3 regions of the Vibrio apostichopi genome follow, and region 1 is predicted to be linked to each of the others. Evidence: riboswitches for the same ligand, from Rfam matches in the RefSeq annotation. Region 1 holds a riboswitch; each other region holds the start of a gene.
The links. A riboswitch is a leader RNA that binds a small molecule or an ion and turns the genes downstream of it on or off. The one in region 1 is predicted to bind thiamine pyrophosphate.
Positions count from the first base shown of each region.

Region 1 (8,171 bases):
CTACCGTTTTAGTTTGGCTTCGCAAACATGGTCAACTAGATTGGTCTAAAGGAACAGAACAATCGAGAGCGTTAGGAGCGACTATGTCAAACTCTTCCTCAACTCAAACCCCAGAGCAACGAATCAAAGAACTCGAGCAGCAATTAGAAGAGACTCAGCTCAAAGCTGAGTTCTTTGAAGCGGTTGTAAAAGTCATGGATCGAGATTTCGGTGTCCGAATCTCAAAGAAGCGCAAGGCCGAGTTATTAAGGAAAAAACGGTCAGAAAGTTGACCGTCACTAAAGCTTGTCACTTCATCGGTATTACACGACAAGCTTTCTACAAGCGCTGTGTTACAGAAATTCATCAGACAAAGAAAGATGAATCAGTACTCGGTTTTGTGAAGGAGCAAAGGATGATGCACCCTCGTATAGGGGCTCGTAAGATCAAGTATTTACTTGCTCAGAATGATATTGAAATCGGTCGAGACCGCTTATTTTCTCTGCTGAGAATGAATCGATTATTAGTGCCGAATCGAAGGGCTTATCATCGAACCACAAACAGTAATCATCGCTTTTACTGCCATCCAAATCGAATCAAAGAAGGCTTAATACCGGAAAGACCAGAGCAATTATGGGTTGCAGATATTACTTATCTAGCAACGCGGTGTGGTAGTACTTATCTCAGTTTAGTGACGGACGCTTACTCAAGAAAAATCGTGGGCTATCACATAGGTGATGATATGAAAGCTCGCACGGTCAAGCAGGCCTTTTTAAACGCGTTGAAAGAGCGGAAGAATACAGGTGAGCTTGTACATCACTCAGATCGAGGTGTTCAATACTGCTCTGTGGAATACCAAGAGTTGCATCGACAGTATGATGTATCTTGCTCAATGACTGATGGCTATGACTGTTATCAGAATGCGTTGGCGGAGAGGATCAACGGAATATTGAAGATGGAGTATCTGTTGAATAAGCCTAATGATTTAGATGAAGCAAAGAAAATGGTCGCCGAATCAGTAAAAATCTATAATGAATATAGGCCTCACACCGCTCTAAAATACAAAACGCCCGATGAAGTACATCGAGCGTTTTAGTCAATCAAGTGTCAACCCATATCAGGACGGGTCAAGTTCTAGCTATCACTCAGTAGAGCGTTAACTTTCAATTCTTCTACTTCGCATAATTCGAAGGAAACAGTGCTCGTTTCGCTTCTTCATCACGTTCGGTTTTAAACTCAATGTCTTTGCCGGTTTCTCGGGCGCGAATTGCGGCTGGGCGAGTGTTGATGGCGTTAAACCAACGCTTCAAGTTCGGGTAAGGTTCTAGGCCTTCTTCACCAAGTACGACAGGCGCTTTATCAATCCAACCCCATGCAGCGACATCGACAATGGTGTACTCATTTCCGACGATAAATTCACGACCTTCCATATGCTTTTCTAACACTTCGTAGTGACGTTGTGCTTCACGTAGGTAACGGTTCACAGCGTAGTCTAGGCCTGCTGGTGCCGCATTGCGAAAGTGTACGGATTGACCAGAATAAGGACCAAGGCCACTCGCGATAAACATCATCCAAGAGAGTAGTTCAGCTCTGTCTTTTGGTTGTCCCCCAAGCTTGCCTGTCTTCTCTGATAGGTATAGAAGGATAGCGTTAGAATCGAACACGCGCTGCCCATCGTCTTCAATGGCTGGCGTTTTACCATTCGGGTTAATCAAACGATATTCCGGTGTGTGTTGCTCGCTTTTTAAGGTATCAACAGGAACAAGTTCAAAATCTAGGCCTGTCTCTTCTAGAAACAGAGCGATCTTCATTGGGTTGGGTGTTTGGTGAAAATAGAACTTAAGCATGGGGTAACTCCTTGTATTGGTGGTTCATTAAAACACCACTTGAACGATCGTTCAATAATTGATTTTGAATTATTTAAAAATAAGTCGATTCGTATTTAGCGGCCATACGTTTAGAACTTTGTTATTCGGGAAGGATTAACATAGAACAATTCGGTGTGTTGAATTTTAAGTTGTTGAAAAAATGAGCTTAAAGTTGCTGCTTGGATGTGTCGTTTCTGCGGAGTTTGAATTTGTGATGGGTGGTTTTCGGTGGAATAGGGCATATGGAATTCGCAGTCAGATATTCCAATATAATTGTTTTTCACTGCTTCAACTCAGAATTATCTGGATACACAGGTTTGCTGAGACGCTCAAAATCGTGATCTGTTGCCACACCTTATGCAACAAATGAATATAAACCTCGGAGATTCTGGTGTGGTTCACGGTTTTTTAATCTTAGGGACTTACATTGGTGAGCAAATCTGATGTGAACACTTAACGACACAGGATCTTTCCATGAAAAAGAACATTATCGCCCTCGCTCTTGGTGGCATGCTAGCCTTTGGCGCAACACCTTATTCTTTTGCTGCTAACGATGGCGCAGTACAGGCTTCTGCGGATTACGCGCAGTTGGTAACTAAGCGACAAGTTGTCGACCAATTACTTCTTGATGCGTTGCAGGCGTTTAAGTCTCCGGCAAGAATTTCTCACGCGGGCTTCACGGCTAAAATGCCAAGCAACATGGAAATTGTGACTAACCGATTGTTAGAGGCTTACCAGCTGGAACCTTACCGTACTGACTTGCTGATCTCGGCAGCGAACGCTCAGATCTACAACAAGAATGCAGAGCGAGCTATTGAGCTGTTTGAACAAGCACTGACGGTTGCACCAGATGATGTTGATCTTCACGCTTACCTTGCGGTTTGGCAGAGATTTGAAGGCAATGATAGTGAGTCCAACAAGCATATGGAGAAACTGGAAAGCCTGAATAAGGGTAAAGCAGAAGACATCAAACGTATTTTTGCTACGGTCGACCGTGTGCTAGAAACACCTCTTAAAGAGTCTGCAGATAAGGGGCTGTTGAGCGACCACGGAGCCATCGTCACTTTGGGTTACGCGCTTAATCCAGATGGTTCTATGCATGACATCTTGATTGAACGTCTTGAAACGACATTAGCGATGTCTAAAGCCAACCCAGACGCGATGATCGTCTTAACCGGCGGCGTGCCGAAGAACCATAAGACTGAAGGTAAGTTAATGGCGGATTGGCTTATCTCAAAAGGGGTGAGTAAAGATCGCATCATTGAAGAGAACTACGCGACCAGCACGGTAGGCAATGCCTTGTTCAGTAGCTACGCGCTTGCTCGTCATGATATTAAGCACGCGACCATTATCAGCTCGGCGAGCCACGTTCGTCGTGGTCAAACTCTGTTTGAAATTGCGAGCTGGCAAACTGGCCCTCAGGGGATTACGTTCGATACGGTTTCTTACCCAGACAAGCCGCTACAAGATCTTAAGAAAGCGAGTGGTGGTGAGCTATTAGGCATCTACCGTGATGCTCTTCGTACTTATGGCATGTGGAGCTACCGTTCTTACCCATTAGAGTCTCGCTAGGCTTAGCGTTACTTCACAGTAGGCAAAGTATAAGTTGTTAGTACAATCGAGCACAGCTAGATGGTATGCTGTGCTCCTACTTAATTTAGTGTTTCAAAGGCAAAAAAATGAACCCGATTTTAGCAATGTTGAAAGAGAACAATATCAGCGACGAGCAGATCAGCGAGATATTCAAGACGTTGACCGAGAACCCTCTTGCAGCAATGGCGACAATCAGCCAACTTGGTTTACCACAAGATAAGCTTCAAATGCTGATGGGTCAGGTAATGCAAAACCCTGCGCTAATCAAAGAAGCAGTTGAAGAGCTTGGCCTAGATTTTTCTAAGGTTGAAGCCGCTAAAGAGCAACTTCAAAAATAAGAGAGTTTGAATGAGCTGATATCGTCTTAGCTTAATCAAAATTCAATGAAAAGGTCGTTTAAGTTCAGCAATAGGCTGTCTTAACGGCCTTTTTTGATCTTGTTACTTAGCTAGCATGAATTTGATGAGCATTGAGTGTGACTCTAGGGAAGTGATAATGTAACGTTGTCTCTCTTACTTTAACCTAGCGAAATGTACTCCGGTGTTGCTCATGAAATCTAGCTTAAGCATTCGAACTTACACCAAGCAATTTAATACTCATGCTCATGATGGCCATCACCAATTGGTGTTGCCGATCCAAGGGAGTATCAACCTTGAGATGGTCGGGTACGTCGGCAAAGTGGCGGTGGGCGAGTGTGTGGTGATTCCAGTTACTACGGCTCATGCGTTTAAAGCGGACGAAGCAGCACGGTTTATTGTTGCTGATATGGCTGTGTTGCCTCAGCATTTGTTAGATCAAGATCTCTCTGTATTTGCGATTACGCCACCTTTGATGAGCTTCTTGCTGTTCGTTGAGAAGCAGTTGGAATATCAAGTCGACAGTGGCATTGAATCGTCAATATTGGATGTGTTCTCACTACTGTTAGAGCAACAACAAGTAAGTAAAAGCATCGACCCGCGTATTCGTGCGGTGCAAAGGCTCATTGCGGATAATTACGCCCAGCCTCTCTCAATTTCGCAGCTCGCAGAAACGGCGTGTTTGAGCCCCACTCAGTTTAAGAAACGATTTAAAGAGTGCCTTGGTATCAGTGCGCTTAAATACATCACTCGATATCGTATGGAGAAAGCGCAAGCCTTGTTAAGCCATACCGATTTGCCTGTCCAGTTGATCGCTGAAAACGTTGGGTATACTGATGTGTCTGCGTTCAGTCGCCGTTTCTCTCAGCACTTTGGAATGTCTCCAAGAGCGTTTTTAGGCTCGATGAAAGAGAGTCTTTCAAAACAACAATAGCGTCCGTTCTGCAAACTAACTTCATAGCATCTTCACTATTATCTAATTCAGAAATGAAAATGAACTGGGTAATAGCAATGAATCTCGCCATCAATCGTGTTAACGAATTCCAAAGTGGTATTTTAGCCATACTGTTTGCTTCTGTGTTGTGGGGTACGACAGGCACAGCCGCAAGCTTCGCGCCTGATCTCAGCCCATTGGCGATTGGTGCGTTTTCAATGGGTGTTGGTGGCTTACTGCAAGCAGGCCTAGCGTTTCGAAAGATCCAATCCGCACTCGACAAGCTTTTGCTGAACAAGAAATTGCTAGCGGTGAGTGCGTTGGCTTTGGCGGTTTATCCTTTGGCTTTCTATTCATCTATGAAGTTATCTGGTGTGGCGATTGGTACGGTCGTGTCGATTGCTACAGCGCCGTTCTTCTCTGCTCTCTTAGAGTGTCTTATCAGCAAAAAGAATAATATCAACAAACGCTGGTTAACGAGCTTTGCTATTGGCGTGGTGGGTATTGGGTTATTGGTGTTTTCTGAGTCGTCATCGGCGAGTGAATCTGGCGACGAACTGAAGCTTTTGGGTATTGGATTAGGTTTGGTTGCTGGCCTGTGTTACGCCATTTATTCATGGGCGACGAAGGCTTTGATAGACGAAGGTATTGAATCGCAAGCGGCGATGGGCAGCATATTTGGTTTAGGTGCAATGCTATTACTGCCAACGCTTTGGTTTACAGGGGATAACCTGTTCGCGTCGAATACCAATATATTGGTCGTGAGTTACTTGGCGTTAATTCCTCAATGCATGGGTTATATCGCCTTCAGTTTTGGCCTGCGACATGTCACCGCGAGCAGTGCTAACTTGATTACCTTGCTTGAGCCCGTTGTTGCAGCGGTGCTTGCCGTCTGTGTTGTCGGTGAGCTGATTCCTTTTACAGGCTGGCTAGGTATGTCTCTGATTGTGCTGTGCTTGTTTATACAGTCGAAGCCATCTAAAGGAACGTTATAAGTATTTGTTTTGTTGAGCCTAATTGAAATTTTTTCATGTGTAATTCTTATAATTGAATAAAATCAGTATCTCAGTTGTGAGAGTGCTGTTACTATCGCTATCAATAGTCGGGGGGCATATACCTTATTTGGTGTGTGCTGAGATCGTTATTCGAGACCCGTTGAACCTGATTCAGTTAACACTGGCGTAGGGAACTATGATTACTTTGCCTACGTGGTTCATCAATGTACTTTGATTGGTTTCACCTCCACACTCTCTCTGCGGCCAAAGTTCGGTTCTCTTACGTCTTTTAGACAGTAGGAGCGACCATGACACAGCATTCCAATTCTCAAGTATCACCTAGCAATACTCATGCACCAATAGATCGATCTTCGTCGATCAATACTCCAATTGTTTTAACCATTGCAGGCTCTGACAGCGGCGGTGGTGCGGGCATTCAAGCTGATATTAAGGCTATGTCTGCAACCGGTAGTTTTGCTTGTTCGGTGATTACCGCAATCACTTCGCAGAACACCCAAGGCGTTTCAGCCATTTTTCCAATCCCACTTGATCATGTCGCGAGCCAGTTAGATGCGGTGTTTACTGATCTCAATATCGTGGCAGTAAAAGTCGGCATGTTGGCAGATGCGCAAATCATTAAAGTCGTTGCGGACAAAATTAAACAATACCAACCTAAGCACTTGGTGATTGACCCTGTAATGGTCGCAACCAGTGGTGACCTTCTTTTAGAAAACGCTGCGATTACAACGCTAAAGCAAGAACTGATTCCTCTGGCAGACATCATTACCCCTAACTTGCCAGAAGGCGCAGCGCTCACGGGTAAAGCAGTCCCTGAAAGCGAAGCTGAAATGCAGGGTATGATTGAAGACCTGCGTGCTTTGGGTGCAAAAGCGGTACTTCTAAAAGGCGGCCACTTGGAGAAGGACGAAAACAGTAACGACTTACTGATTCTGCCAACCACGTCTGCTTTGATTAGCGCAAAGCGTTTTCCTACCAAAAACACCCATGGCACAGGTTGTACGCTCTCTTCTGCCATTGCTTCTTTCTTGGCTCAAGGCAACACGCTTACGCAAGCTGTCGACCTTGGCAAACAATACATTTCTCACGCTATTGCTCATGCTGATGAGCTACAAATCGGTCAAGGCCATGGCCCGGTAAACCACTTCTTCGCTGGACACGGTAATGTCCGTTAATACGATTGGCGTTCAACTCAGCAACGCGACCTTACGTTACCGCGATAGCGAGCACGCAACCTTATCGGGATTGTCGCTTAGCTTAAACGCAGGTAAGTGGACGGTGTTGCTGGGTCGAAGTGGTTGCGGAAAAACCACGGTGTTGCGTTATCTGGCAGGTTTGTTGGACGACAAGGTTGAATGGCAGGGCACATTGGCAACGTCCGATGAACGGCCTTTAACGGATCGCATCGCTTACATGGCGCAGCAAGATTTGTTACTGCCATGGCTGTCGGTTATCGACAATGTGTGCCTCAGTCATCGCTTTCAAAATCCCGCAGACAAGCATCAAAGCCAAGCATCTCATAAACAAGCTCAAACCAACCAAGCATTGGAGTTGCTGACTTCGGTTGGTCTGGCTGACTACGCGAATGCGATGCCGGATCAATTGTCTGGCGGTATGCGCCAGCGTGTCGCTTTGGCTCGAACCTTAATGCAAGACAAGCCAGTCGTGCTGATGGATGAGCCTTTCTCTGCGTTGGATGCAGTAACAAGACACAAGTTGCAAAGTTTAGCGTGTGAACTGTTAAGAGATAAAACCGTTGTGTTGATCACTCATGATCCACAAGAAGCGGTGCGTTTGGCGGATAACTTGTATGTGTTACAAGGCACGCCTGCAAGTGCTCAGTCACTGTCTGTGCCTAATACCGCTACACCAAGAGTACTAGATGGGGAATGTGCAGAGTTACAACAAGCCATCTTAGAGCAGTTGGAGCGTGATTATGAATGATCTAACGCGAAGTGAAGTTGGGGCTCGTTCAACCGACATAAAGGCTAGCACTGAACGCCCTCGCCAGATGAATCCCGTTATGCGTTTGCTCATCAGCGGTGCTGTGATTCTGGGCTTATGGCAAATGGTGGTGGTTATCTTCGAGATGCCGAGCTTCATTCTGCCAGCGCCTGCAGAAGTCTTCATCAAGCTCATCGAACGCTACGATGTGTTACTCAAGCACACTTGGGTGACTGCGCAGGAGATCTTACTTGGTCTATTGCTTGGTTTATCTATGGGGCTGTTTTTCGCCCTGCAGATGTTGATGTTCGAACCGCTGAAACGTTGGTTGTTGCCTATCTTAATTGCGAGCCAAGCGATCCCTGTATTTGCGATCGCGCCTGTGTTGATGCTGTGGCTTGGTTATGGCATCGCCTCAAAAGTCGTGATGGCGGCGATCATTATCTTCTTCCCCGTGACCACATGTTGTTACGACGGCTTGCGT
Region 1 covers NZ_AP028068.1:1,320,051-1,328,221, forward strand. The annotation lists one part of gene QUF19_RS22855 (IS3 family transposase) at 1-258, shown strand, start outside; one part of gene QUF19_RS22855 (IS3 family transposase) at 258-1,075, shown strand; gene QUF19_RS22860 (glutathione S-transferase family protein) at 1,152-1,826, opposite strand; gene QUF19_RS22865 (ElyC/SanA/YdcF family protein) at 2,322-3,419, shown strand; gene QUF19_RS22870 (DUF2999 family protein) at 3,527-3,778, shown strand; gene QUF19_RS22875 (helix-turn-helix domain-containing protein) at 3,990-4,730, shown strand; gene QUF19_RS22880 (DMT family transporter) at 4,808-5,725, shown strand; TPP riboswitch at 5,824-5,935, shown strand; gene thiD (bifunctional hydroxymethylpyrimidine kinase/phosphomethylpyrimidine kinase) at 6,034-6,918, shown strand; gene QUF19_RS22890 (ABC transporter ATP-binding protein) at 6,908-7,687, shown strand; gene QUF19_RS22895 (ABC transporter permease) at 7,680-8,171, shown strand, end outside.

Region 2 (8,171 bases), on a different replicon from region 1:
ATCTCACCCGATGTAGGCTCAATAAAACCAGCCACCAGCGCCAGCAGTGTGGATTTACCCGCACCACTCGGCCCCATCAATGCAACAATGTCGCCCTGCTCTGCTTGAAAATCAAAACGAAACAACTCTTGGTGATAGTGGTAGTCCACATCTTTCATCACTAACATCATCGGTTCCTTAACTTTTTAGCATTGAGATTTGAGGTTCGAGTAAATAAAAATTCAATCAGACTAAAACTGCCCACACTCAACAACAATAAACTCACTGACACCACTGCCGCCGCTTCCATTTGATAGCTGCCTAACAATTGGAATAGATACAAAGGCAGAGTTCTAAAGTCTTGGCTACCAAATAAGGCAATCGCACTTAAGTCGCCCATCGCTAGCATAAAACTGATTGAGAATGCGTGAGCCATAGGTTTACGCAGTGCGCGCCATTCCACTAGTCTGAATCGGGTGAACCCCGTCATCCCTAAACTCGCACACACATACTGATATTGCTGAGACAGGTGCAGCATAGGTTGAGCTAAGGTTTTAATCACATAAGGTAGTGCCATCAAGCTGTTCACGGCGATCACAATAAAGAAAGCCAAGCTGAACACATCGGTAAATGAACGCAACAATAAGAAGAGACCAGTACTGATCACTAGCCCCGGCGTCACTAAAATAATAGTGCCAATCAACTCGATTTTATCGGCTCTAAAATTCTTGTTCTGCAAGCGCCATGCACGACTGGTCAGCAATATCGCAATACCAATAAAAACGGCGATAACACTGGCCAAGGAAGCGACACGAACCGAAGTCATTAACGCTGCCCAAAACGGTTCACTGCTGAGCACAGTTAAAGCTTGTGAGTTAATACCACTAAAGATAACCATAGCTAAAGGCGGCAATACCAGCATTGAGACTACGATGATCCAAAAGCTATCCCAAGCTTTTGACCACCAGCTGTCCTTAACCAAATATTTCTCTTCCGACAGCTGACTGGCCGTCACTGAAATAGGTTTAGATAGGCGTTGAATACTCACCGCTAATACACCACACAACAGCATTTGCCATATTGCGAGTAACGCACCCGCTTGCAGGCCAAAATCGAATTTAATCGCTTGATAGATGGCTAGCTCGATAGTGGTCGATTTCGGGCCGCCGCCAAGAGCCATCACGGTAGCAAAGCTAGTAAAACACAACATGAAGACCAAACCACAAACATGTGGCAGTTGTTGCCTTAAACGCGGCCATTCGACCCATTTAAATTTATTCCAGTGACTCATACCCAAATGAGCACACAGCTTGTGCTGCTCGGCAGGCACGGTATCCAAAGCCTGTAAAAGCAGACGGCTAGCATAAGGCAAATTAAAGAAGACATGCGCGAGCAAAATGCCATTCAAACCATAAATCGAGAATGGCAATTCAATGTCGAAGTTAGCCAAAAATTTAGCTAACCAGCCACTGTTGCCATAAATCGCGAGCAAGCCAAATACACCGACCAACACAGGCAGAACCAAGGTCGACGCGAACAGCCTGAGCAACAGAGCTCGTCCAAAAAATTGCCTGCGACACAGAGCGTGCGCAATGGGTATAGCAAAGCCAACACTCAGTAAAGTTGAGAACGTCGCTTGATAAAAACTGAATTTCGTTACATGCCAATAGTAAGGGTCGGACCATACTTGGCTGATATCAAGAGAAGGGGCATTGCTAAGCAATGCCCCAACTGCTGAAACCACGAAGGCGGTAATGAGTATCGCAACCCAGATCCCGACCTTAGGTGTTCTCTTTATCATAAATTGATTTTTTACCGTAAATAGTTCGCTCAAAGTATATCGAACGAACCTTTAAATACAGAAAGCTAATTTTTTAAAATACGTTAAAAAGTAAGTGCACTCTGCCATTCACGGATCCAAGGCTTGCGCTTAGCGGCGATTTCTTCAGGCGTAAAGCTCAGAGCTTTCTGCGGTACCGTTAACTGCTCGAACCCTTTTGGTAGTTCGATGTCGGTCACTGGGTACATCCAGTTACCCGTTGGCATCGCTGATTGGAACTCGTCACTCAGGATAAATGCCATAAATTCATCAGCCAGCTTTTCGTTCTTGCTGCCTTTGACCTTAGCTGCCACTTCGACTTGAGTGTAATGACCTTCTTCAAAGCTTGCTGCTGCGTACTTAGAATCACTTTCTGCAATGATGTGGTAAGCCGGAGAAGTCGTGTAAGACAGGACTAAGTCCGACTCGCCTTCTAGGAACATAGAGTAAGCCTCAGACCAACCTTTAGTCACAGTAACCGTTTTCTGAGCGAGCTTCTTCCACGCGTCTGTCGCTTCATCACCATAAACAGACTTCATCCATAGCATCATGCCTTGACCTGGCGTTGAAGTACGTGGGTCTTGGTAGATAACCTTGAGGTCGTCACGCTGCTCAACCAATTCTTTCAAACTCTTAGGCGGATTTGCTAATTTCTCTTTGTTATAGATAAACGCAAAGTAACCAAAATCATAAGGAACAAAGGTACTGTCGTTCCAGCCGTTAGGAAGTGTCACTGATGACGTATCAACACTATGTTCAGCCAATAAGCCCGTCGCTTTCGCTTCAGCCATTAGATTATTATCTAGGCCTAACACGATGTCTGCTTTGCTATTACCACCTTCAAGACGCAAGCGGTTAAGAATAGACACGCCATCTTCTAGCGCGACAAAATTCACATCACAGCCACACTTTTCTTCAAATGCTTTCTCAACAGCAGGACGAGGGCCCCAATCCGCAGCAAAAGAATCATAGGTATATACAGTTAGAGTATTGTCTGCAGCAACGGCAGAAAAAGAGATGGCTGTAGTAACAGCAAGGGTTGTTAATGTGAATTTCACTGGACGCTCTCCATGGTCTGAGCGGCACAGGTTTGAGGGAGGAGAACGGTAGAAGTTGTTCCTAACTCAATTCCTACGCCAGCATTATCTGGTTCAGGTTTACGGGTCCCAAGCACTTGCTTGATCTCAGCTCGCATTCACTATTTGAATGGTTCGCTCCCCGATGAGTGTTCAGAATTGTAATTCGAATTTTAACAATAAGCTATCAAGTTTGGATCAATTACGTTGATCGTAACCCCAACGTGGCACTAAACCTTGCTCGATACCAAGATGATCCAGAATTCGCGCCACCATAAAATCGACCAGATCTTCGATCGACTTAGGTTGGTGATAAAAACCCGGAGCCGCAGGCATGATCGTGACGCCCATGGTCGAAAGTTTGTGCATGTTCTCTAAGTGCAACGTAGAAAATGGCGTCTCACGAACCACCAACAACAGCTGACCTCGCTCTTTCATAACCACATCTGCTGCTCGCTCGATCAGATTATCTGATAAGCCATGAGCAATTGAAGCCAAGCTTCCCGCTGAACATGGACAAACGACCATCTGCTTCGGCGCTGCAGAACCAGAGGCAACCGGTGAGAACCAATCATCTTTGCCACACACCACCAGCTTTTCTGGGGCGCAACCTAAATGCTTAACTAAAGCTTGTTTCGCAGCATCTGGCCCAGCAGGTAACTTAAGTTCATGCTCTGTCGCCAACACCACTCGCGCTGCCGACGATATCAGTAAATAGACCTGATAATCTGCCGCTAATAAGCATTCAAGTAAACGCAGTCCGTAAGGCGCACCAGATGCGCCAGTGAAAGCGAGGGTTATAGCTTTATCGTGTTTTGTCATGTTCTCAATTACTTCAAATTATAAGGTCTTGGATCCGTTAGCCCTTGAGTGCCAACGCATCCAACAGTTTCTGGTGAATACCACCAAAGCCACCATTACTCATTACCAAGATTTGGTCGCCCGCTTGTGCCTCTGAAACAATTTTAGCAACGAATGCATCCATGTCATCACTTACGTGCGCGGGTTGATGGCACGCATCGGCAACGTCTTGTACAGACCAATCAATGTTATCCGGTTGGAATAAGTAGGTAGAATCCGCCTGCTTGAGCGAATCAGCCAAGGTTTCTTTGTGCACACCGCGCTTCATGGTGGCGGAACGAGGCTCTAAAACGGCAATGATTTTCTTTGTGTCGACCTTATTACGTAAGCCACCGAGCGTAAGTTCAATCGCTGTAGGATGATGTGCAAAATCGTCATAGACAGAAACACCTGCTACTTCGCCTTTAAACTCTAAGCGACGCTTGGTATTAATGAACGTCGCCAGTGATTCGCACCCTAAGTCAGGCGTAACACCAACATGTCTTGCCGCCGCTATCGCCATCAGAGCATTGCTTACGTTATGATCGCCAACCAAATCCCAGTCTACGGTTCCAACACATTCGCCTTGGAAGAACACCTCAAATTTGGAACCATCTTTAACTAACTTCTTGGCATCCCAATCACCGAGTTCACCACTCGACTCAGTTTCACTCCAGCAACCACGAGATAACACATCTTGGATCGCGGTATCTTGCTTCGGTGAGAAAATACGACCATTGCTTGGCACTGTGCGAACCAAATGATGGAACTGTCGCTTGATCGCTTCAAGGTCATCAAAGATATCTGCATGGTCGAATTCGAGATTGTTCATCACTAACGTTCTTGGGTGGTAATGAACAAACTTAGATCGTTTATCAAAAAAAGCACTGTCGTATTCGTCGGCTTCAACCACGAAGAACATGCTTTCACCAAGGCGAGCAGAGATACCAAAGTTACCCAATACACCACCGACAAGGAAGCCCGGAGCGTAACCGCAATCTTCAAGGATCCAAGCCAGCATGCTCGATGTTGTGGTCTTACCATGCGTACCTGATACGGCCAGAACCCAACGGTCATGCAGTAAGAATTCTTGCAACCACTGCGGTCCTGATGTGTATCTAAGGTTGTTATCTAAGACATACTCAACGCACGGGTTGCCACGGCTCATCGCATTGCCAATGACCACCAAGTCAGGTCTTGGTTCTAATTGGCTCGGGTCGAACCCTTCAATAATCTCAATCCCCTGAGACTCCAACAAGGTGCTCATTGGAGGGTAAACATTCGCGTCACTACCAGTAACCTTGTGACCTAATTGACGAGCCAATACCGCAGCACCACCCATGAAGGTGCCACAAATTCCTAAGATATGAATATGCATATATTGCTTCCAAACGCTTGGCTAAATGAGCCATGTCTAAATCAAACTACTTGCACTCATTATCATTAAATGGCGATTAAAAGCGAGTCACAATGCAAAACAAATTTAGTCGACATAGTAAGTGAGATCTGTGTCGCTTAGTTCATTACCATTAAAAAGATCTAACCTTTAGAATTTAGGTAAGCGTCTAGATGAATAAAGCCCATATAAGAGGCTAATTCTAAAGTGCTCAAATCCCCCCTAATATTCAGAGAAGTTTAAGGAAATAACATGTCTGAGATGCGCACCCTTGGTGAATTCATTGTTGCAAAACAAAATGACTTCCCCCATGCAAGCGGTGATCTATCATCCCTTTTGTCATCAATTCGTCTTGCTGCGAAAATTGTTAACCGCGAAATTAACAAAGCAGGTCTTGTCGACATTACTGGCGCTGTTGGTACAGACAACGTTCAAGGTGAAGAGCAACAAAAGCTAGACCTATACGCGAACGACAAGTTTAAAGCTGCACTTGAAGCCCGAGACCAAGTTTGTGGTGTGGCGAGTGAAGAAGAAGACGAAGCCGTTGCCTTCAATAAAGAGCTCAACAAAAACGCAAAATACGTCGTGCTGATGGATCCACTTGATGGATCTTCAAACATTGATGTGAATGTATCGGTTGGTACAATTTTCTCTATCTACCGTCGAGTATCTCCGATTGGTACTCCGCCAACACAAGAAGATTTCCTACAACCTGGACACAAACAAGTTGCCGCAGGTTACGTAATTTACGGTTCTTCAACCATGCTTGTTTACACAACAGGCGCTGGCGTAAATGGCTTCACCTACGATCCATCACTGGGTACCTTCTGTCTATCTCATGAAAACATGATGATCCCTGATGAAGGCAAGATTTACTCGATCAACGAAGGTAACTACTTCCGCTTCCCAACGGGTGTTAAAAAGTACATTAAGTACTGCCAAGAAGATGAGCCGAGTGACAACCGCCCTTACACCTCTCGTTACATTGGTTCTCTAGTATCAGATTTCCACCGTAACCTGCTCAAAGGCGGTATCTACTTATACCCAAGCACACAAAGCCACCCTCAAGGTAAGCTGCGTTTGCTTTACGAGTGCAACCCAATTGCTTTCCTTATGGAACAGGCTGGTGGTATCGCTTCAGACGGTGTTCAACGTATCATGGATATCAAACCAACAGAGTTACACCAACGTGTACCTTTCTTTGTTGGTTCAACAGACATGGTTCGTAAAGTAGAAGAGTTTCTTGAACTTAACCAAGACTAATCCTCTCGTTTATTTCTCAAAATAACGCTATTAAAAAAGCCAGCATTCACATGCTGGCTTTTTGTTTGATCACTCAAAACACATAGCTACTGAGGGTTGTCCCGCTTACACCAGTCACCCGAAAGTATTTCTTTATTAGCTGTTAGATCAAGCTGATACAAATATACCCATACTAATCCAAATATAGTCTCTATTTGCTCGCGACGATACTCAACAGGAACATCTTCTAGCCGATCGAGCGACTCCAAAATTTCGTCGTTAATGATATAGACCTCGCCAGCGACACTTTTCTTTCCAAAAATCATCGCCGGATAGGCACCTAAATCAAAAAGGGCAAATGTATCTGGTGTATCAAAGCGCCCCAACAACTCACAATGCTGCAAATAGTGATGATTGGATTGGCCTTGTCTCAACGTGCCATAGACGAACACAAGATGCTGCATAAACCCTCCACAAGCCATTCACACCGGAGCTTCGATGAATGGCTGAAACATTATCTACTCAAACTCAAATTGATAAAGAAGGTCCACTGCACTGTCTAGACCTGATACGGCTTCAACATAGAGATCCTGCATCAGTCGGTAACGAACGGTAAACTCACCTAACGAGTTAAAGATACCCACGCCATACTTCACCTGTAAACCAGGCAGAATATAGCCACTTACCGTTACTTGCGAGTCATCCCCAGAACCTGCGGTATCCAGTTGTAAATCTTGCACACCAAACGCTTCGCCAATTTCGCCGACAACCTTACCGCTTTTCGCCAAGCTCAAGCCAATTAAGGTGGTAGTCATCGAACCGCTCGACTCACCATCAATATCTTGGCCACGCAAAATATAAGACAGCGCATTTGCTTGAGGCATCGCAGGGTCAGAATAAATCTCGATGGTCGGCTCTGTCGCCGGGCCAGTCACTCGAATACCGGCGGTCACGTCATCCTGTGTGTTGTCAGGGTTACGTATCGCGTTGATTGCTACGTATGGCTGATCCGGAGGACCATTCATTAGAATCTTACCCTCTTCGATCAACAGATCTTGTCCGAATGATTGGTAAGTACCATCGACGATGTTCACTTCACCGGTAATGAATGGGCCTTGATCTTTTTGAGCGACATTAAGCTTACCAACCAACTCACCTTCAAGGCCGAAAGCGGAAAGTTTAAAGTCATCACCAATTGAGATATTAATATTGGTCATCACATTGAATGGAATCGTGTCTTCGTTTTCTGGCTCAAGATCTTTATTCAAGATAACTTGATCAGAAGAGACGCCAACCGCTGACGGTGGTAAGTCTTCGACAACAATACGTCCCCAAGGCAATGCAATATCACCCGTAATTTTTGCAAGCTCAGGCGTGACATCAATGGTCATGTCAGGAACAACCTTAACCTTAACCATCGGTGGGATATCAACCATCAACTCGTCAGCAAAGACTCTCACGTTAGAGTGCCATGCTTGAAGATCCTGCCAGTCCCCGGAACCCTCAATATCAAGATGGCCATCCGGTGTTTCAACATTGGCATCCAACTTGGCGCTGTAGCCGTCAAAATCGAGGTCAATGCGGCCGCCTTTAATATCCACTGGCGTGACATCGCCTTTGACTTGAATACCATCAACAGAAAATTGACCAAAGACTTGAGGATGCATCAAAGAGCCTTTTACTTTTAAATCACTCTCAAGATCCGCCTTCAATAGGCTGTATTCACCAAGAATCGGCTGTAAGAAATCCAGATGGAATGTTGTCAGCTTAATTGCCGCATCAACCATTTTGTCTTCAGCGAGGATATCCGGTAGCGACA
Region 2 covers NZ_AP028067.1:3,386,243-3,394,413, forward strand. The annotation lists gene thiQ (thiamine ABC transporter ATP-binding protein) at 1-167, opposite strand, end outside; gene thiP (thiamine/thiamine pyrophosphate ABC transporter permease ThiP) at 167-1,780, opposite strand; gene thiB (thiamine ABC transporter substrate binding subunit) at 1,864-2,856, opposite strand; TPP riboswitch at 2,910-3,029, opposite strand; gene QUF19_RS15150 (flavin prenyltransferase UbiX) at 3,073-3,696, opposite strand; gene mpl (UDP-N-acetylmuramate:L-alanyl-gamma-D-glutamyl-meso-diaminopimelate ligase) at 3,734-5,092, opposite strand; gene fbp (class 1 fructose-bisphosphatase) at 5,363-6,373, shown strand; gene QUF19_RS15165 (gamma-glutamylcyclotransferase family protein) at 6,460-6,816, opposite strand; gene tamB (autotransporter assembly complex protein TamB) at 6,871-8,171, opposite strand, start outside.
Region 2: linked by a shared signal. The riboswitch ahead of thiB (thiamine ABC transporter substrate binding subunit) and the one ahead of thiD (bifunctional hydroxymethylpyrimidine kinase/phosphomethylpyrimidine kinase) in region 1 are both predicted to bind thiamine pyrophosphate.

Region 3 (8,171 bases), on a different replicon from region 1:
GCGTAATAGCTCACTGGTCGAGTCGGCCTGCGCGGAAGATGTAACGGGGCTAAGCTATACACCGAAGCTGCGGCTACGTACCTTAGGGTATGTGGGGTAGGGGAGCGTTCTGTAAGCCGTTGAAGGTGGTCTGTAAGGGCTGCTGGAGGTATCAGAAGTGCGAATGCTGACATGAGTAACGATAAAGGGAGTGAAAAACTCCCTCGCCGGAAGACCAAGGGTTCCTGTCCAACGTTAATCGGGGCAGGGTAAGTCGACTCCTAAGGCGAGGCCGAAAGGCGTAGTCGATGGGAAACGGGTTAATATTCCCGTACTTCTTACAATTGCGATGGGGGGACGGAGAAGGCTAGGTGGGCCTGGCGACGGTTGTCCAGGTTCAAGTACGTAGGCGGAAAGTTTAGGTAAATCCGGACTTTCTTAACGCTGAGATACGATGTCGAGCTACTACGGTAGTGAAGTCATTGATGCCATGCTTCCAGGAAAAGCCTCTAAGCTTCAGATTGTAAGGAATCGTACCCCAAACCGACACAGGTGGTCGGGTAGAGAATACCAAGGCGCTTGAGAGAACTCGGGTGAAGGAACTAGGCAAAATGGTACCGTAACTTCGGGAGAAGGTACGCTCTTATCAGTGAAGTCCCTTGCGGATGGAGCAGACGAGAGTCGCAGATACCAGGTGGCTGCAACTGTTTATTAAAAACACAGCACTGTGCAAAATCGTAAGATGACGTATACGGTGTGACGCCTGCCCGGTGCCGGAAGGTTAATTGATGGGGTTAGACTTCGGTCGAAGCTCTTGATCGAAGCCCCGGTAAACGGCGGCCGTAACTATAACGGTCCTAAGGTAGCGAAATTCCTTGTCGGGTAAGTTCCGACCTGCACGAATGGCGTAATGATGGCCACGCTGTCTCCACCCGAGACTCAGTGAAATTGAAATCGCTGTGAAGATGCAGTGTACCCGCGGCTAGACGGAAAGACCCCGTGAACCTTTACTACAGCTTGGCACTGAACATTGAACCTACATGTGTAGGATAGGTGGGAGACTATGAAACCGCGTCGCTAGATGTGGTGGAGTCGTCCTTGAAATACCACCCTTGTAGTTTTGATGTTCTAACGTTGGTCCCTGAATCGGGATTACGGACAGTGCCTGGTGGGTAGTTTGACTGGGGCGGTCTCCTCCCAAAGAGTAACGGAGGAGCACGAAGGTGGGCTAAACACGGTTGGACATCGTGTGGTTAGTGCAATGGCATAAGCCCGCTTGACTGCGAGAATGACAATTCGAGCAGGTGCGAAAGCAGGTCATAGTGATCCGGTGGTTCTGAATGGAAGGGCCATCGCTCAACGGATAAAAGGTACTCCGGGGATAACAGGCTGATACCGCCCAAGAGTTCATATCGACGGCGGTGTTTGGCACCTCGATGTCGGCTCATCACATCCTGGGGCTGAAGTCGGTCCCAAGGGTATGGCTGTTCGCCATTTAAAGTGGTACGCGAGCTGGGTTTAGAACGTCGTGAGACAGTTCGGTCCCTATCTGCCGTGGGCGTTGGAAAATTGAAAGGGGCTGCTCCTAGTACGAGAGGACCGGAGTGGACGAACCTCTGGTGTTCGGGTTGTCATGCCAATGGCATTGCCCGGTAGCTAAGTTCGGAATCGATAACCGCTGAAAGCATCTAAGCGGGAAGCGAGCCTTGAGATGAGTTTTCCCTGGCACTATAAGTGTCCTAAAGGGTTGTCGTAGACTACGACGTTGATAGGCAGGGTGTGTAAGTGCTGCGAGGCATTGAGCTAACCTGTACTAATTGCCCGTGAGGCTTAACCATACAACACCCAAGGGGTTTTGTGGACTCAGATGTACCAGACCTTGAATGCGTTTGAAGAGAAATACTTTTAGATTAGCTTTCCGAATTTTAAAATTTGCTTGGCGACCATAGCATTGTGGACCCACCTGATTCCATGCCGAACTCAGAAGTGAAACACAATAGCGCCGATGGTAGTGTGGGGCTTCCCCATGTGAGAGTAGGACATCGCCAGGCTTTAAATTAAATCTTTAGGTTGACCGACCTGGAGATATGGACGCTCACTTAGTGAGTTGACCACTGCGGAGTGGTAGTTCAGTTGGTTAGAATACCGGCCTGTCACGCCGGGGGTCGCGGGTTCGAGTCCCGTCCACTCCGCCACTTATTCGATAACCTCGCCTAGTGCGAGGTTTTTTCGAATCTGAAGTAAGATAAAGTTTTAGGGGTGTAGCTCCAATTGGCAGAGCAGCGGATTCCAAATCCGCGTGTTGGGAGTTCGAATCTCTCCACCCCTGCCATATTTAAGGCTCTAGCAGAAATGCTAGAGCCTTTTTGCTTTATGAATCTTATAATACAACATTAGCAGAGCAGCGGATTCCCCGACTTACCAAAACAGCGCGTGTTGGGAGTTCGAATCTCTCCACCCCTGCCATATTTAAGGCTCTAGCAGAAATGCTAGAGCCTTTTTGCTTTATGAATCTTATATATACACCATTAGCAGAGCCGCGGATTCCCCGACTTACCAAAACAGCGCATGTTGGGAGTCTAAACCTCTACTCCTACCATATTTAAGGCTCTAGCAGAAATGCTAGAGCCTTTTTACTTTCTGAATCTAATATAGCTATTAGCAGAGCTGCGGATTTCCCGACTTACCAAAACAGCGCGTGTTGGGAGTCTAAACCTCTACTCCTGCCATATTTGAAGCCTTAGCAGAAATGCTGGGGCTTTTTTTATACCTGTTACTTTTTACACCAGTCCGATCGAGTATTCTGAGTGCCGTCTCATCCCACCTTGCCAAATTTAAGGCTCCAGACTACGCATCCTGGTAGAAATGTTGGAGCCTTTTTACTCGCTTCTACTTATTAATGGTTTCACTTAATTCTTCTAATTTGGATATGCTGATATTAGAACTATAACGCTTCCTTAATATCTGAATAGCTAGTCGAAGAGGGAGGTCTTTGGGCTTTCTATATTTGGGATATTTCAACGATTATTTGTTACTTTGGATGATATTTGACCTTAAAAAGGTAAGTACTCACTTATCCCAGCCTCTTTTATAAACAATCAACAGCACAATCCCCACTTCTTTATGAGAATTATTCTCAATATTTTGTTACATTTTGGTCGTTATTACTAAAAGGCAACAAATATGGATATTTCCCGTCGTAAGTTTATTCAATCATCCCTCGCTATATCTGCACTAACAGTCCTACCTGCTTGTTCAATGAAGCGGTCTGTTGATGAACAAGGAAAGTATGTTTATGACTTAACTGCTGAACCTTCAATGGCTGAGTTAGTCGCGGGATTTGACACCAATGTTTTAGCCTTTAATGGTCAGATTCCGGCTCCGACGATTCGATGTCGACAGGATGAAAAGGTCACAATTCGTTTTACGAATAAGTTATCAGAACCGACGACTATCCATTGGCATGGTTTAAGAATTCCTATCGAAATGGATGGAGTTCCCTTCTTAAGTCAGCCACCGATCATGCCAGGTGAAACATTCATTTATGAGTTTACGCCGCCAGATGCTGGCACATTTTGGTATCACCCACATATGAATAGCGTTAAACAACTTGGTATGGGTTTGGTTGGGCTAATTATCGTAGAAGAAAGTACTCCAGTGCAGTTTGACGAAGAACATGCATTGATGCTGAAGCATTGGCATATCGATCAAAAGGGTCAATGGAAAGACTTAATGATTCCCCGACTCAGTGCGCGTATGGGCACTCCTGGTGAGTGGAGTAGTGTGAATGGAGTTCATGAACCTGTATACCACTTGAAACAGTATGCAACGACTAGATTGCGTATCGCGAATGTCGATAATACGATCACTTACCCTATTGCTATCGAAGGGGCTGAGGCATGGGTCATTGCCATTGATGGTAATCCTGTAAAGACGCCATATATACTTACTCAACATAAAATTGGTCCAGGGATGCGTGTAGATATCGGACTGATCGCTCCTAAAGCTGGTGAGCGAGTTAACGTTCTCCAAATGAAGGGGCGTTTCCCATTTTCTTTGTGTGAATTTGAAGTCGTAGGTTCAGAATTTACTCAAGATCGAGCATTACCAGTATTACCATTGAATCCAGTACCTAACCTAGATCTTGCTAACGCTGAAGAGATCGATTTTGTGTTCGAGTGGGAAGGCGCTGTTTCTCCAGTATCCAAAGATGGAAAATCGATGCCTAAGTTTTGGCTTACTAATAAAAGAGCATGGGAGGGGATGAGCAAAGACAATATTCCTGAACCGTTGGCGACTTTAGAGTTGGGTAAGACTTACATATTCGATCTTAAGAACGTCACTCAATATCATCACCCGATTCATATTCATGGTCATACATTTACGGTATTGGAACTTGATGGTAAAAAAATTGAAGAGCCTTTCCATACCGATACAGTGTTACTTGGAAAAAATGGCCGAGCTAAAGCTGCATTTGTTGCAGATAACCCAGGACGCTGGATGTACCACTGTCATGTAATTGAGCACATGAAAACAGGATTGATGGGATATATTGAAGTTAAGTGACACCTGTAACGTTTAATATTTACGCATGCATTCTTAGTTTCTACCCTCGCTTTTATCGGCGTTAAAGCTAGAATATAGGGATTATTGTTTGGGAGGATTCATGGGTCAGTTATCTATTTTAGGTTTTATTGCCATTGGTGGTGCATTTGGTGCTTGTTCGCGCTATTTGATTTCAGAGTTATGTGTAGTGATGCTAGGACGTGGTTTTCCTTACGGTACGCTAACCGTTAACGTAATTGGCTCTTTAATTATGGGTTTGCTCATCGCTGCATTTGAGAATGAGATGGTGGCGACAGAACCATGGAGACAGATTATCGGTCTTGGTTTCCTTGGAGCACTGACTACATTTTCTACATTTTCGATGGATAATGTGCTTCTTATGCAGCAGGGCGCTTTCTTTAAGATGGGACTCAATGTGTTACTCAACGTGGTTCTCAGCATCTCAGCAGCATGGATCGGCTTCCAATTTTTGATAAAGTCTTAAAACTTTCTTACGATTTGTTAACAACTCGGCTTGGTTTATCCAAGCCGTTTTTATATACTCGATCGAACTTGTCGGAGTGCCATATGGCTGAGACCGTTAACTCGGGATCCGTTGAACCTGATCAGGCTAATACCTGCGAAGGGAACAAGAGTAGATATCTAACTAGAATCCTTCTAGAGATCTATCTCCAGATCACAACTGTATTTCTTACCGTGATCCCTCTTGTAGCATCTAATCCGTCAAGCATTTTTATCCCTATAGATAATGGCTAAAAGCCAAGGAAAAATGCTATGTCGAGTCGTAAACAAGCAAGACTGGAAGCGAAGAATTTTATTGATTCTTTATCCGTACAACCTTACCCAAATTCGAAAAAGGCTTACATCCAAGGATCTCGAGAGGACATTCAAGTCCCTGTACGAGAAATATCACTCGCTGATAGCCTAGTTGGTGGCAGCAAAAAAGAGCCTGTATTCGAACCTAATGCACCCATTCAAGTTTACGATACCTCCGGTGTTTACACAGATCCTACACACGAAATAGACCTGTATAGCGGTCTTCCTAAGTTGCGAGAGCAATGGATTGAAGAGCGTGGTGATACGGAACTGTTAGACGATGTAAGCTCTGTTTACACCAAAGAACGTTTAGAAGATGAAACCCTAGACGACCTTCGCTACGGCAACCTACCTAGAATTCGCCGTGCTACAGATAACCAATGTGTTACCCAATTGCATTATGCTCGTCAGGGCATTATCACGCCTGAGATGGAGTACATTGCCATACGTGAGAATATGGGACGTCAGAAGTTCGCTGATGAGCAGCTTAACCATCAACACCCTGGCCATAACTTTGGCGCGAACCTACCGAAAGAAATTACCCCTGAGTTCGTACGTAAAGAGGTTGCTGAAGGTCGAGCTATTATCCCTTCAAACATCAATCACCCAGAATCAGAACCGATGATTATTGGCCGAAACTTCTTAGTGAAGGTCAACGCTAATATCGGTAACTCTTCAGTAAGCTCTTCGATTGAAGAGGAAGTTGAGAAGCTAGTATGGTCAACCCGCTGGGGCGGCGATACCGTAATGGACCTTTCTACTGGCCGTAATATCCACGAGACTCGTGAATGGATCCTGCGTAACAGCCCAGTACCAATTGGCACGGTTCCTATGTATCAAGCGCTTGAAAAAGTGAATGGTGTAGCCGAAGACCTTAACTGGGAAGTGATGCGCGATACCTTGATTGAACAAGCAGAGCAGGGTGTTGACTACTTCACTATCCATGCTGGTTTGTTGCTTCGCTATGTTCCGATGACGGCTAAACGTGTGACCGGCATTGTTTCCCGTGGCGGTTCTATTATAGCGAAATGGTGCCTTGCTCATCACCAAGAGAGCTTCCTTTATACCCACTTCCGCGAGATCTGTGAGATCTGTGCGAAGTACGATGTTGCTCTATCATTGGGTGACGGCCTGCGTCCGGGTTCTATTGCAGATGCCAATGATGAGGCTCAGTTCTCAGAGTTACGTACTCTAGGTGAGTTGACTAAAGTCGCTTGGGAATACGACGTTCAGGTGATCATTGAAGGCCCTGGACATGTGCCAATGCACTTAATCAAAGAGAACATGGACGAGCAGTTAGAACACTGCCATGAAGCTCCTTTCTATACTTTAGGCCCACTGACGACAGATATTGCCCCTGGTTACGATCATATTACCTCAGGTATTGGTGCAGCCATGATTGGTTGGTACGGTTGTGCGATGCTCTGTTATGTCACCCCTAAAGAGCACCTAGGCTTACCAAACAAAGAAGATGTGAAGACTGGACTGATTACTTACAAGCTCGCTGCACACGCTGCTGACCTTGCGAAAGGGCACCCGGGCGCACAAATCCGAGATAATGCATTGTCTAAAGCACGTTTTGAATTCCGTTGGGAAGACCAATTTAATCTAGCTTTAGATCCGGAAACCGCGCGTTCTTTCCATGATGAAACTTTACCACAAGAGTCGGGCAAGGTTGCTCACTTCTGCTCTATGTGTGGTCCTAAGTTTTGCTCGATGAAGATTTCTCAAGAAGTTCGAGAGTATGCGAAAGACACTGAACAAGTGGCGGCTGATCAGGCTATCGAGATTAAGATGTTGGATAACCCGTTGGAAGGGATGCGTCAGAAATCACAAGAGTTTCGTGATACTGGCTCTGAACTTTACCACCCAGCAGTAGGTGCAAAAGAAGCTCAACTAGAGGAATAATGACAGTGAAGATACTCATCCCATCTCAAAATATTGAGTTAACGGGAGAGGTGCAGAACTGTCTATTGGTTGCTAAGCGACAAGGCTTAGCAACCGATGCAGTTGAGTTGGGCGTAAGTTCAACTCAATACTTCTCTATCGTTGATGCTCAGCAGGCGTTATCTATTGGCTTTGCCCATGATGTTGATTCATTGGCGGAGAGTCAGCTAGCGGAATTGAACCATGTTGTTGATTACAGTAATTCAGTCGCGCTAACTGACGTTTGTGACGCCTTTATACAAACTCCGAATATCATCTATATCGGTGTCTCAGATGATTCAGTTGTACTGGATATCTGGTCACACCTAGATGCTAATCGTGCTATCAAGAGTGAAACTACAGCTCATCGGGAGTTGGATAATCGCGGCCACTTTGCTTGGTTACTTACTTTGTTGGCGCTGGAATTCCCATTAGAAGACGCACTGGTTTTAGCTCGCGCAGCATCGAATGTTTCACGTGGAACATGGCCAGCACATTACCAAAACTTTCCAATTCCAGTTCTGGAAGATGAGCGACTGGATATTAGTGTTGGTTGGGCGCATCAAGGAACATCACTTTCGTTCCCTGAGTTGAGTAAGAATAGCCTAGGGCTATACCCAGTGGTTGATGATGTTGAGTGGATCGAAAGGTTGCTCAAGCTTGGCATCAACACTGTTCAGCTACGTATTAAAAACCCGCAGCAAGCGGACTTAGAACAACAAATCGAACGATCAATCGAGCTTGGTCGAGAGCATAACGCTCAGGTTTTTATCAATGATTATTGGCAACTTGCACTCAAGTATGGTGCTTTTGGTGTTCATTTAGGGCAAGAGGATATTGAAGAATCAAACCTCTCACAGTTGAGCCAAGCGGGTATAAAGATC
Region 3 covers NZ_AP028067.1:3,727,825-3,735,995, reverse strand. The annotation lists rRNA gene QUF19_RS16795 (23S ribosomal RNA) at 1-1,817, shown strand, start outside; rRNA gene rrf (5S ribosomal RNA) at 1,915-2,030, shown strand; tRNA gene QUF19_RS16785 (tRNA-Asp) at 2,098-2,174, shown strand; tRNA gene QUF19_RS16780 (tRNA-Trp) at 2,235-2,311, shown strand; gene QUF19_RS16775 (multicopper oxidase family protein) at 3,163-4,545, shown strand; gene crcB (fluoride efflux transporter CrcB) at 4,646-5,029, shown strand; TPP riboswitch at 5,092-5,190, shown strand; gene thiC (phosphomethylpyrimidine synthase ThiC) at 5,320-7,269, shown strand; gene QUF19_RS16760 (thiamine phosphate synthase) at 7,269-8,171, shown strand, end outside.
Region 3: linked by a shared signal. The riboswitch ahead of thiC (phosphomethylpyrimidine synthase ThiC) and the one ahead of thiD (bifunctional hydroxymethylpyrimidine kinase/phosphomethylpyrimidine kinase) in region 1 are both predicted to bind thiamine pyrophosphate.